DNA from 3 places in the Clostridium saccharoperbutylacetonicum N1-4(HMT) genome. Region 1 is predicted to be linked to each of the others. Evidence: riboswitches for the same ligand, from Rfam matches in the RefSeq annotation. Region 1 holds a riboswitch; each other region holds the start of a gene.
What was found. Region 1 has a riboswitch for S-adenosylmethionine ahead of CSPA_RS09460 (pyridoxal phosphate-dependent aminotransferase). Riboswitches for the same ligand answer to the same signal wherever they lie in the genome.
Positions count from the first base shown of each region.

Region 2: it holds a riboswitch for S-adenosylmethionine, as region 1 does, so the genes downstream of both, CSPA_RS07870 (vitamin B12 dependent-methionine synthase activation domain-containing protein) here and CSPA_RS09460 (pyridoxal phosphate-dependent aminotransferase) in region 1, are expected to answer to the same signal.
Region 3: it holds a riboswitch for S-adenosylmethionine, as region 1 does, so the genes downstream of both, CSPA_RS01455 (trans-sulfuration enzyme family protein) here and CSPA_RS09460 (pyridoxal phosphate-dependent aminotransferase) in region 1, are expected to answer to the same signal.

Region 1 is NC_020291.1:2,134,198-2,137,483, reverse strand. Features, by position in the region: gene CSPA_RS09465 (MetQ/NlpA family ABC transporter substrate-binding protein) at 1-133, opposite strand, end outside; partial or broken gene CSPA_RS09460 (pyridoxal phosphate-dependent aminotransferase) at 208-1,376, opposite strand; SAM riboswitch class I at 1,558-1,668, opposite strand; gene CSPA_RS09455 (DUF4829 domain-containing protein) at 2,141-2,332, opposite strand; gene CSPA_RS09450 (RidA family protein) at 2,577-2,963, opposite strand; gene CSPA_RS09445 (hypothetical protein) at 3,016-3,286, opposite strand, start outside.
Region 2 is NC_020291.1:1,767,637-1,770,922, reverse strand. Features, by position in the region: gene CSPA_RS07875 (homocysteine S-methyltransferase family protein) at 1-959, opposite strand, end outside; gene CSPA_RS07870 (vitamin B12 dependent-methionine synthase activation domain-containing protein) at 949-1,632, opposite strand; SAM riboswitch class I at 2,083-2,190, opposite strand; gene CSPA_RS07865 (MraY family glycosyltransferase) at 2,244-3,194, opposite strand.
Region 3 is NC_020291.1:301,480-304,765, forward strand. Features, by position in the region: gene CSPA_RS01450 (acid phosphatase) at 1-1,242, shown strand, start outside; SAM riboswitch class I at 1,335-1,448, shown strand; gene CSPA_RS01455 (trans-sulfuration enzyme family protein) at 1,602-2,759, shown strand; gene CSPA_RS01460 (trans-sulfuration enzyme family protein) at 2,878-3,286, shown strand, end outside.

The DNA of each region.
Region 1 (3,286 bases):
CAATTACAATATTTTTATTCCCCACTTCTTTACTATCTGTTTTTGCACTTTCTTTACTGCTTCCGCAGGCAACCAAGCTTGCTCCTATTGTTCCTATAATCACTAGTGCTGCTAATTTCTTTAAAATCTTCATCTTTTATTCCCTCCAAAATTTATTGTTTTTGTATTTATTGCTAATGCTTTTAACTTTATCTTGCTTTAATTAATTTAGTTATTTCTATATTCCCTAAGTTTTTCAAGTCTCTTAAGAGCTTCTTTTAAGGTTTCTTCTTTCTTTGCAAAATGAAATCTTATATAACTATTTACTTTTTCTTTGAAAAAACTTGAACCTGGTACTGCTGCTACTCCAATTTCTTTAGCTAACCATTTACAGAATTCATAATCATCATCATATCCAAATTCAGATATATCAACCATTACATAGTATGCACCTTGAGGCTCGTAATACTTAAGCCCTATTTCGTCTAATCCATCCAAAAAATAATTTTTTTCTTTTTTTTTCTATAAATTTTACTCAATTCTTCATAATATTCATCATCAAATTCCAAGCCTTTAATTGCTGCCTCTTGAAGAGGTGCTGCTGCTCCTACAGTTAAGAAATCATGAACTTTTTTACAATTTTCTATTACCTCTTTGCTTGCAATAATATATCCAAGTCTCCATCCTGTAATTGAATATGTTTTTGATAATGAACTGCATGAAATTGTTCTTTCAAACATTCCATCTAAAGCTGCTAAATAAGTGTGTTTATGAGGCTTAAAAATTATATGCTCATAAACCTCATCAGTAATTACAAAAGTATCATATTCTTTTGCAAGGCTTCCTATATATAGCAGCTCTTCTTCGGTAAATACTTTGCCTGTAGGATTTGACGGATTGCAAAGAATAAGTGCTTTTGGATTTTGCTTAAATGCATTTTTCAATTCCTCTTTATCAAAGTTAAAAGCTGGCGGCTTTAATTCAACATAGATAGGCTGAGATCCAGATAAAATTGTATCTGCTGTATAATTTTCATAAAATGGCGAAAAAACAATTACTTTATCTCCCGGATTACAAACACTCATCATCGCACAAATCATAGCTTCAGTACTTCCACAGGTTACTAACACATTTTCATCTGGATTTATTTTAATTCCCATAAATCTCTCTTGCTTTAATGCTAGCTTTTCTCTAAAATTTTGTGCTCCCCAAGTCACCGAATACTGATGTGGACCTTTTTCTGAAACTTCTTTTAATTGATTAAGTATCTCTTTAGGTGGATCAAAATCCGGGAAACCTTGTGAAAGATTTATTGCTCCATATTTATTAGCTATTCTAGTCATTTTTCTTATTATAGATTCAGAAAACCAATCTAATCTATTACTTAATTTTGACATATTTATACCCCCAATATATTTAAATTATAAGCTTATAATTCTTATCAAAATACTCATATATTTTTATATAAAAATCTCTATCTTAGATACAATAGCAGTACAAAGATAAATTAAAAACTTATTATATAGAAATAGAGCACTAGAGATTAATCTCTAGTGCATCTTTGCATAAAAATTTTCTCTCTTATCTTTCAGCTAACGCTGTTGGAATTAGCACCACGTCATCGTAAATCATTACTTGATCGGTTGCTGGGTTTCATAGGGCCAGTCCCTCCACCACTCTTGATAAGTTATTCAATTCCTTCATTTCTTATAAGTTTAGTATATATTCAGCTTATTAAATTGTCAATACATTTTATGCATAAACATTAAGGTTATGCTAGTATTTATAATTACTAGCATACACGGTATTTTAACATCACAAATCTGGCTAATAGCCATTATAATTTGGGTTAAAAGCCATATTACTTGGTTCATAGACCTTGTATATAAAAAATTGATATGGCGCATAATTATCTAAAATTTCTAATAAATAAACCCTATTAAAACTAACTAAAAAGAATGATCTACTAGGGTGAATAGATCATTCTGCATATTGGATATTTATATTTAATAAGGGGTAAATAATGTTTTAACTACTTTATATATTTATAATACATAATATTTATGTCAAGCATGTGACAACTTTTTTATTAATTCAGGCATTATAGAAAATTGTGAACTTCTTGTAATTATGTATACAATGTATTTAGTTATTTTCTTTTTTAATATCCACGATCATCAACTTTCCAACTATCCGTTTTACTGTCTCTTATTAATATCCAATTATAATTATCATAAGTTGAATTTGGATTTAAACTTCCATCCCCACCTGAAGAATCTACATCAAAATTTGATAGCAAAACAATTACATTTTCAGTTTTAACACCATTCACTGAACCTCTCCCATTTTTCAAATACCCCTCAATAAATTGATCTGATTTTTTTTATCATACCATAATTTTGTCAGAGTAGCTCCATTATAACTTTTAAAACTTTTCTTTACGCAATTCACTGCATCATTTAATTCATTCTCACTGAACTTGTCAGTTGCTCCAATACTCACTACAACATTATCAGTTTTTCCAACTTGTTTATAAACCAGAAAAGAGCTGTCGTTAACGGATTTTAATACGCTAATGCGACAGCCCCTATAATATTTTAATTTGTTAAAGCAACTACTTCTAGTTCAATTTCTATATTTTTATTTGGAAATGTAGTTTGAATTGCTACTCTTGTTGGTAATTCATTTTTTTTGAAATACATTTTATAAATTTCATTCATTTTATCAACTTCAAAAATATTTTTCATATATACTACAACTTTTAAGATATTATTCATTGAAGAATTTGAGTTTTCAAGTAAATATTTTATATTTTCTAATGCATTTTTTGTTTGAATCTCAATATTTCCCAATATAAATTGTCCACTTTGTAAATCACATGATACTTGGCCTGATAAATATAAAGTATTCCCAGCTTTTACCACTTGATTATATGGGTAATCAGGTTGTTTCACATTAGGCAAGTTTAATATTTCTTTTTTCATTTCTTTCCTTTTCACCTTCTCTGTACTTTTAATATAATTAGTTATAACAAAATTATCTATTAATACTCATTTCTTTTTTAGTCATTTTCTCAAAAAGAGATTCTAAACGCGCTTCAAGTATCCATTGATCAGGTATATGTTGAAAGAAATTAAATCTTAACCCCCAGCTAATGCCTTGTAAAAATTCAAAATTTAACATATTATTAATCATATCTTCTATTATTTTATTATTTGTAGCAACAACTGATTTTACTATATAACCATTATCTGGTTTTGGTTCTATAGCCTCTATTATTAAATCATATGAAGCATCACTACCACTT
Region 2 (3,286 bases), 370 kb from region 1:
ATTCTTTCACCTATGATTCTAACACCATCTATTCTTACCACCTTTGATGGCGTACAAATTGCAGAGTACGTTAAATTTTCAATTGGCGCTAATTTTTTATCCTTAACCCTAGCAGCTAATTCTTTAATATACTCAGGACTTGTGCCACAGCATCCTCCAATTATTCTAACTCCTAAATCAATAAAACTGCACAAGGTATCAGCAAATTCTTCCTTAGTTACATCGTACTTTGTTTCACCATTTAAATCTAGCGTTGGAAGCCCTGCATTAGGCTGTACCATTACTGGAATATGCGCCAAACTGCATATTTCTTCAATAACAGGCTTTAATTGTTTTGGTCCTAAGGAACAGTTAACTCCAAGAGCATCAACTCCAAGTCCTTCTAAAACAAGTACCATAGCCTCTGGAGAACAGCCAGTAAAAGTTCTTAAATTTTCTTCAAAGGTCATTGTACAAAATACAGGCAGCTTTGAATTTTCTTTAGCTGCTAATATTGCTGCTTTAAGTTCATATAAATCAGTCATAGTTTCAATTAAAATTATATCTGCACCTGATTTAACACCTTGAACAATTTGACGTTTAAAAATTTCATAAGCCTTGTCAAAGCTTAAAGTTCCCATAGGTTCTAAAAGCTCACCTATTGGGCCAATATCTAAAGCAATATAAGTATTACTATTACCTTTTGCTCTTTTTGCAATTTTAACAGCTGCATCTACAGCTTCTTCTACTTCTAAATTGCAAAGCTTTAACTTTAATTCGTTAGCTCCAAAAGTATTAGTAGTTATTACATTAGCTCCACTATCTATATATTCTTTATGAATTTCTTCTATAATATGTGGTTCTTTTATATTTAGAACCTCTGGATTTTCGCCAAGCTTTAACCCCTTCCTTTGAAGCATAGTTCCCATTGCTCCATCAAATATTAAAATGTTATCCTTTATAATTTCCTTAAGCCCCACAGGATTCACCCTCTCTTCTAAAATTGCAATTTTCGTAATTATTACATTCCTTACAAGTCCTTTTTTTCTTTTCTATTTCACCTTCAACTATACCAATTATTGCTGTTACAGATTTCCTGGGAAATAATAAATTATTTTCAGATACTGTAAGTCCAATTTTCTTTTGCGCATCTAATGCTCTTAGAAAGCTATTTTGAACATCTAATGGCAGATCTCCATACCCAGGACTATATCTAAAAGTAATACTACAGCCATTTGCTGCTGCCTTTTCTTTAACAACATTTTCTACAGCATCACAGACTTCTTCTACTGCTGTAGTAGCACAAGCATCAAGTATAAGTGCTTTTGTTAAATCAGTTTTTTCATATAGCCTAGTTTTCTTTTCCACTTCATTACCTAAAGTCACAGCTAATAATACACATTTCTTTGATTTTTTTAAATGCTCTTTTATATCTTTTCCTTTAAGAATTAAATTTGTGCCTATTACTTCCACACCAGCTTCAACAGTTATTATATCTTTATATTCATATATAACTCTTGGGATAATTACCTTTTTCCCTTCTTCTCTAGCTTCATCAATAATTCTCTCTAGGTTTTCATCTAGAGCTTGCCCTTTGTATCCAAGATATCTAAGAACTTCTTTCCTGCTTATTGCAAGTTCAAATACATTCATATTTTATCCAACCTCTACCGATTTAATTTTTATTATAGATATCCAAATTAATAATCAAACTTATAAATGGAATATACATACACCATTGAGAAATTATAATCGTAACACTACACTAGAAATTAGATACATATTTGTGCAAGCGGCATATGAAATTAAGCTGTGATGGTTATTAGTGGAAGGTTGTTCCATTTTCTGCTTGTCATAAATTTACTTTAGGAACATGCAGAAATGGGTGCAACCTTCCACTTAGAACCCATCCAGTGATAATTTCATAAGTCCGCTGTAATAAATATGTGTTTAATTTCGGTAAGTTCCGCATATATCTAATTCTTGCTTTGGATATCTATAACTGAGAGTTTCTAATTTCAATCGTCAATGCTCAATTGTCAATTATTTTTAAAGAACAAAAAAGCCTAAAGGTATTTCCTTTAGACTTTAAATCTTCAAAACACCTTATCTATCAGCTCTTACGCTGCAGGATTTAGCACCTTATATATTTTCAAATATATCGGTTGCTGGGTTTCTTCGGGCCAGTCCCTCCACCACTCTTGATAAGTCTTATAATTAGCCATTATATATTATTAAATCATATTTGTAAAGAAATTATATATTTATTTCTTAATCCATAATAAAAGTAATGATGCTATACTAAAAGCTAAACTTATTAACATTATGTAATTTACAACTTGAACAGTAGTAAAACCTTTTTCTGCCAATCTAAAATGTATTTGACTTCTATCAGCTTGATATACAGGTTTACCTTCTGAAAATCTTTTAAAGATAACAAACAGATTATCAAAGATAGGCACTGCTAAAGCTAATATTGGTATAAACAAACTCATAATAGTAGTTTGTTTAAAAGCTCCATCTAAAGCTGTAATGCTTAAAATAAATCCTAAAAAATTAGCTCCAGAATCGCCCATAAACACCCGTGCTGGGAATTTATTATAATATAAGAAACCTAAAATAGTTCCTACTAAAATTACAGATATCATTGCTGATTCACTTTGCTTCAATATTATTGCAGCAACCAAGAATGTCATTGCTGATATTAAAGACAATCCTCCTGCTAATCCATCCATTCCATCTGACCAATTGATTACAGTAGTAACTCCAAATATCCAAGTTATTGTAAGTATAAATTGTACAGTGGAATTAAGTTCTATATAATGTCCTGTAAAAGGATTAGTAAAGCCTGAAAAAGCAATCTTAGAGTTAAACACTAAAACAGCTGCTATCAATTGAATAACCAATCTAGGAAATATAGGAAATTCCTTTCCTTTAGTTTTATACCAATCATCTACAAGCCCTATTATTAATATCATTGTGGCTGCAATAAATACTGTTTTTTGTTTTTCAAAATCATCTTGATAAAATGCAAAATATGATATGAAAAAACCAATATATAAAGCTATTCCACCACATAATGGTGTTGGTGCTTTATGTTGCTTTCTTTTATTTGGTTTATCTGTAAAATGTATCTTTTTAGCTAATCTCATAAGAAAAGGCATGGTAATCATTGCACCTAAAAGGGCTACTACCATTGCTAATATATAATTCATCTTTTCTACTCCTTAGTTAAGTCTATGAAAGTAAATTATATCCACCAATATCCAATTATTCCATCTTGGCTTACTTCCCATTTGATTATACT
Region 3 (3,286 bases), 1.8 Mb from region 1:
AGTGATTATAAGAAGAATAAGGAAGATTATATTAAAAGATTAACTTATGGATTTGGACAAACTGGAGACACAACTATACCAATGAAAGTGCCAAAAGGAGCAGAAGTGCTATTAGAAACTCGTCTTCCATATCTTGATGTTAATCAAAGGCGCGATGTTTTATATACAACTGGTTTAGAATCTGGCTATCCATTATTAGACGATGCTGAAGGTTGGGGAAGGCTTAACCTCTTTGCAGCGGCAGATGGTTATGGAGCCTTTAATAGCAATATTACAGTGAACATGGAAGCATCAAAGGGTGGATTTAATGCTTCAGATAGATGGCGTAATGATATTTCAGGAAGTGGAACCTTAATAAAGCAAGGAACAGGAACTTTAAAATTAGGTGGAGATAATACTTATAGTGGTGGAACAGACATTCAAGGTGGTACTATTGAAGCAGATTCAGCTACAGCTTTTGGAGTAGGAAGTGTTTCAAATGAAAGTGGTACAGTTGTTGAAAATGTAGATGGATTAGTGAATATAAAAAATGACTATAATCAATCACAAAACAGTACACTTGAACTTTCTATTGGAAGCAAAGATGATGTGTTGGAGGTTGATGGTAATGCAACCTTCAATGGAAAGTTGAAGTTGGATTTTAGTAATAGTTATATACCTACAAGTGGTATGACTATAATAAAATTTAATAGTAATAACACAAATAGTAGATTTTCATCAATTGAAACAACTGGTTTACCAAGTAATTATGTAGTAAATCTTGTTTATGATAATAACTCTGTCAGATTATTAATAGGAACATCAGATTCTTCTTCAGGGTCACATCATAATTCACCAAGTAACCATACGAACGCAACTAACGATAATGTAAGCACTAACTCAGATAAAACTGCAACTGATAATGGTGTGACTAATAAAATTGCTACTGAAGGTAACACTGGATGGCAGCAAAAAAATGGACTTTGGTATAATTTGTCAAAAGAAGGAACAATAAATACTGGATGGCTTAAAGACACGGATGGCAAATGGTATTATTTAGATAAATCAGGAATGATGAAGACAGGCTGGGTTCAAAGTGGTGATGGAAACTGGTATTATTTAGATAAAACGGGGGCCATGCAGACAGGTTGGGTTAAGGATACGGATGGGAATTGGTATTATTTAAACCAATCAGGAACTATGGAGCATGATAAGTATATTGATGGATATTATGTTGGTTCTAATGGAGCGTGGGCAGAATAAATACACAAAATCGATAAATTTACTAATATTTATTGACATAAAATTTTTATTATGTATAATTAATAATAACAAATATATATTTGGATAAGTTAATCTTATTAAGAGTGGTGGAGGGACTGGCCCTTTGAAGCCCGGCAACCTGAAAGATTTATATAAATTTTTCGTTGGTGCTAAATCCTGCAAGATAATATCTTGAAAAATGAGAGGCATTAAGACTTAATGGAACTTATGGTTTATATAGTCACTTCTTGTTTTAGGAGTGGCTTTTTTTTATAACCTTCATCTATAAGATGAATTTATTCTTTAGCAGTAACAATAAATAAGTTTTAAGCAATATATAAATTTGAGGAGGCAAAAAAATGACAGTAAAAAAATCTTTTGAAACAATTGCAGTTAGTGGCATATCAGGTGGGGATGAAACTACAGGGGCAATAAGTTTTCCTATTTATCAAGCGGCTACCTTTAAGCATCATGGCTTAAATAATAGCACAGGTTATGACTATTCAAGAGCACAAAACCCAACAAGAGAAGAAGCAGAAAAAACCTTAGCAGTTTTAGAAGGTGGAAAATCAGCCATTGGTTTTTCATCAGGAGTGGCAGCAATAACAGCCTGTATACACTTATTTAAAACAGGGGATCATATACTTTTATCTGATGATTTATATGGAGGGACATATAGGTTATTTGATGAAACTTTTAAAGATTTTGGGTTAGAAGTAACCTTTGTTGATACAACAAGTACAAAAAATATATTGGAAGCAATAAAGGAAAACACAAAAGGTATTCTTATAGAAACTCCTTCGAATCCTATGATGAAGGTAACAGATATAAGAGCTACAGCAGAAATAGCTAAAAATAACAACTTACTACTTATTGTAGATAATACATTTTTAACACCATATTATCAAAAGCCATTAGAATTAGGTGCTGATATAGTAGTACATAGTGGAACAAAATTCTTAGGTGGACATCATGATTTACTAGCAGGTTTTATTGTTGCAAATGATGATAAAATATTGGAAAGATTGAGAAGAATTCATATGTCGACGGGAGCTACGTTATCACCTTTTGATGCCTGGCTTATTTTAAGAGGCTTAAAGACATTACACATAAGATTAGATAGATCACAGGAGAATTCAATAAAGATAGCTAAATTCTTAGAAAGTAGTCCTAATGTAGAAAAAGTTTATTATGTAGGGCTAGAAGCTTTTGAGGGATATGAATTGAATAAGCAGCAAGCAACAGGCTTTGGAGCAACACTTTCCTTCAGAGTTAAGGATAAAGAATTAATACCTAAAATTTTAGAGAGTGTTAAAGTAATAAGGTTTGCAGAAAGCTTAGGTGGGGTTGAAACTTTAATAACTTATCCATTCACGCAAACTCATTCAGAAATACCAGAAGAAATTAAGCAAAAATTAGGTGTTGATGAATATTTACTTAGACTGTCTGTTGGAATAGAAAATATAGATGACCTAATAAATGACTTAGACAAAGCGATTAATTCAATTAAGAGTTAGGAGTTATGAGTTTAAGGAGGAAAAGGCTGTGGCTTTTCTTGTAATATATTTTAAGAATTTGCAAAGCAAATTCAACATTAACAGTTAACTGTAAACTAAAAAGATTGGGGTGTAAATTATGAATTTTGGAACTAAATTAATACATGCAAGTGGAGATATTGATCCTACAACAGGATCTGTAAGTACTCCTATATATCAAACATCTACTTTTCATCAATTTGATATAGAGAATTTTGGAAAGTATGATTATGCTAGATCAGGAAATCCAACTAGAGATGTTGTAGAAAAACTAATAGCAGAACTTGAAGGTGGGGAATGTGGTTTTGCTTTTGCATCTGGGATGGCAGCAATTTGTTCTGTGCTCTCAATATTCTCAGCAGGAGATCATATTATAATTTGCGGAGATGTATACGGTGGAACATATAGGGCAACAACAAAATTGTTTTCTAGATTTAATATTGAGTTTACTTTTGTAGATGCATCAAATATTGAAGAAATAGAAAGAGCTTTCAAAGAAAATACAAGAG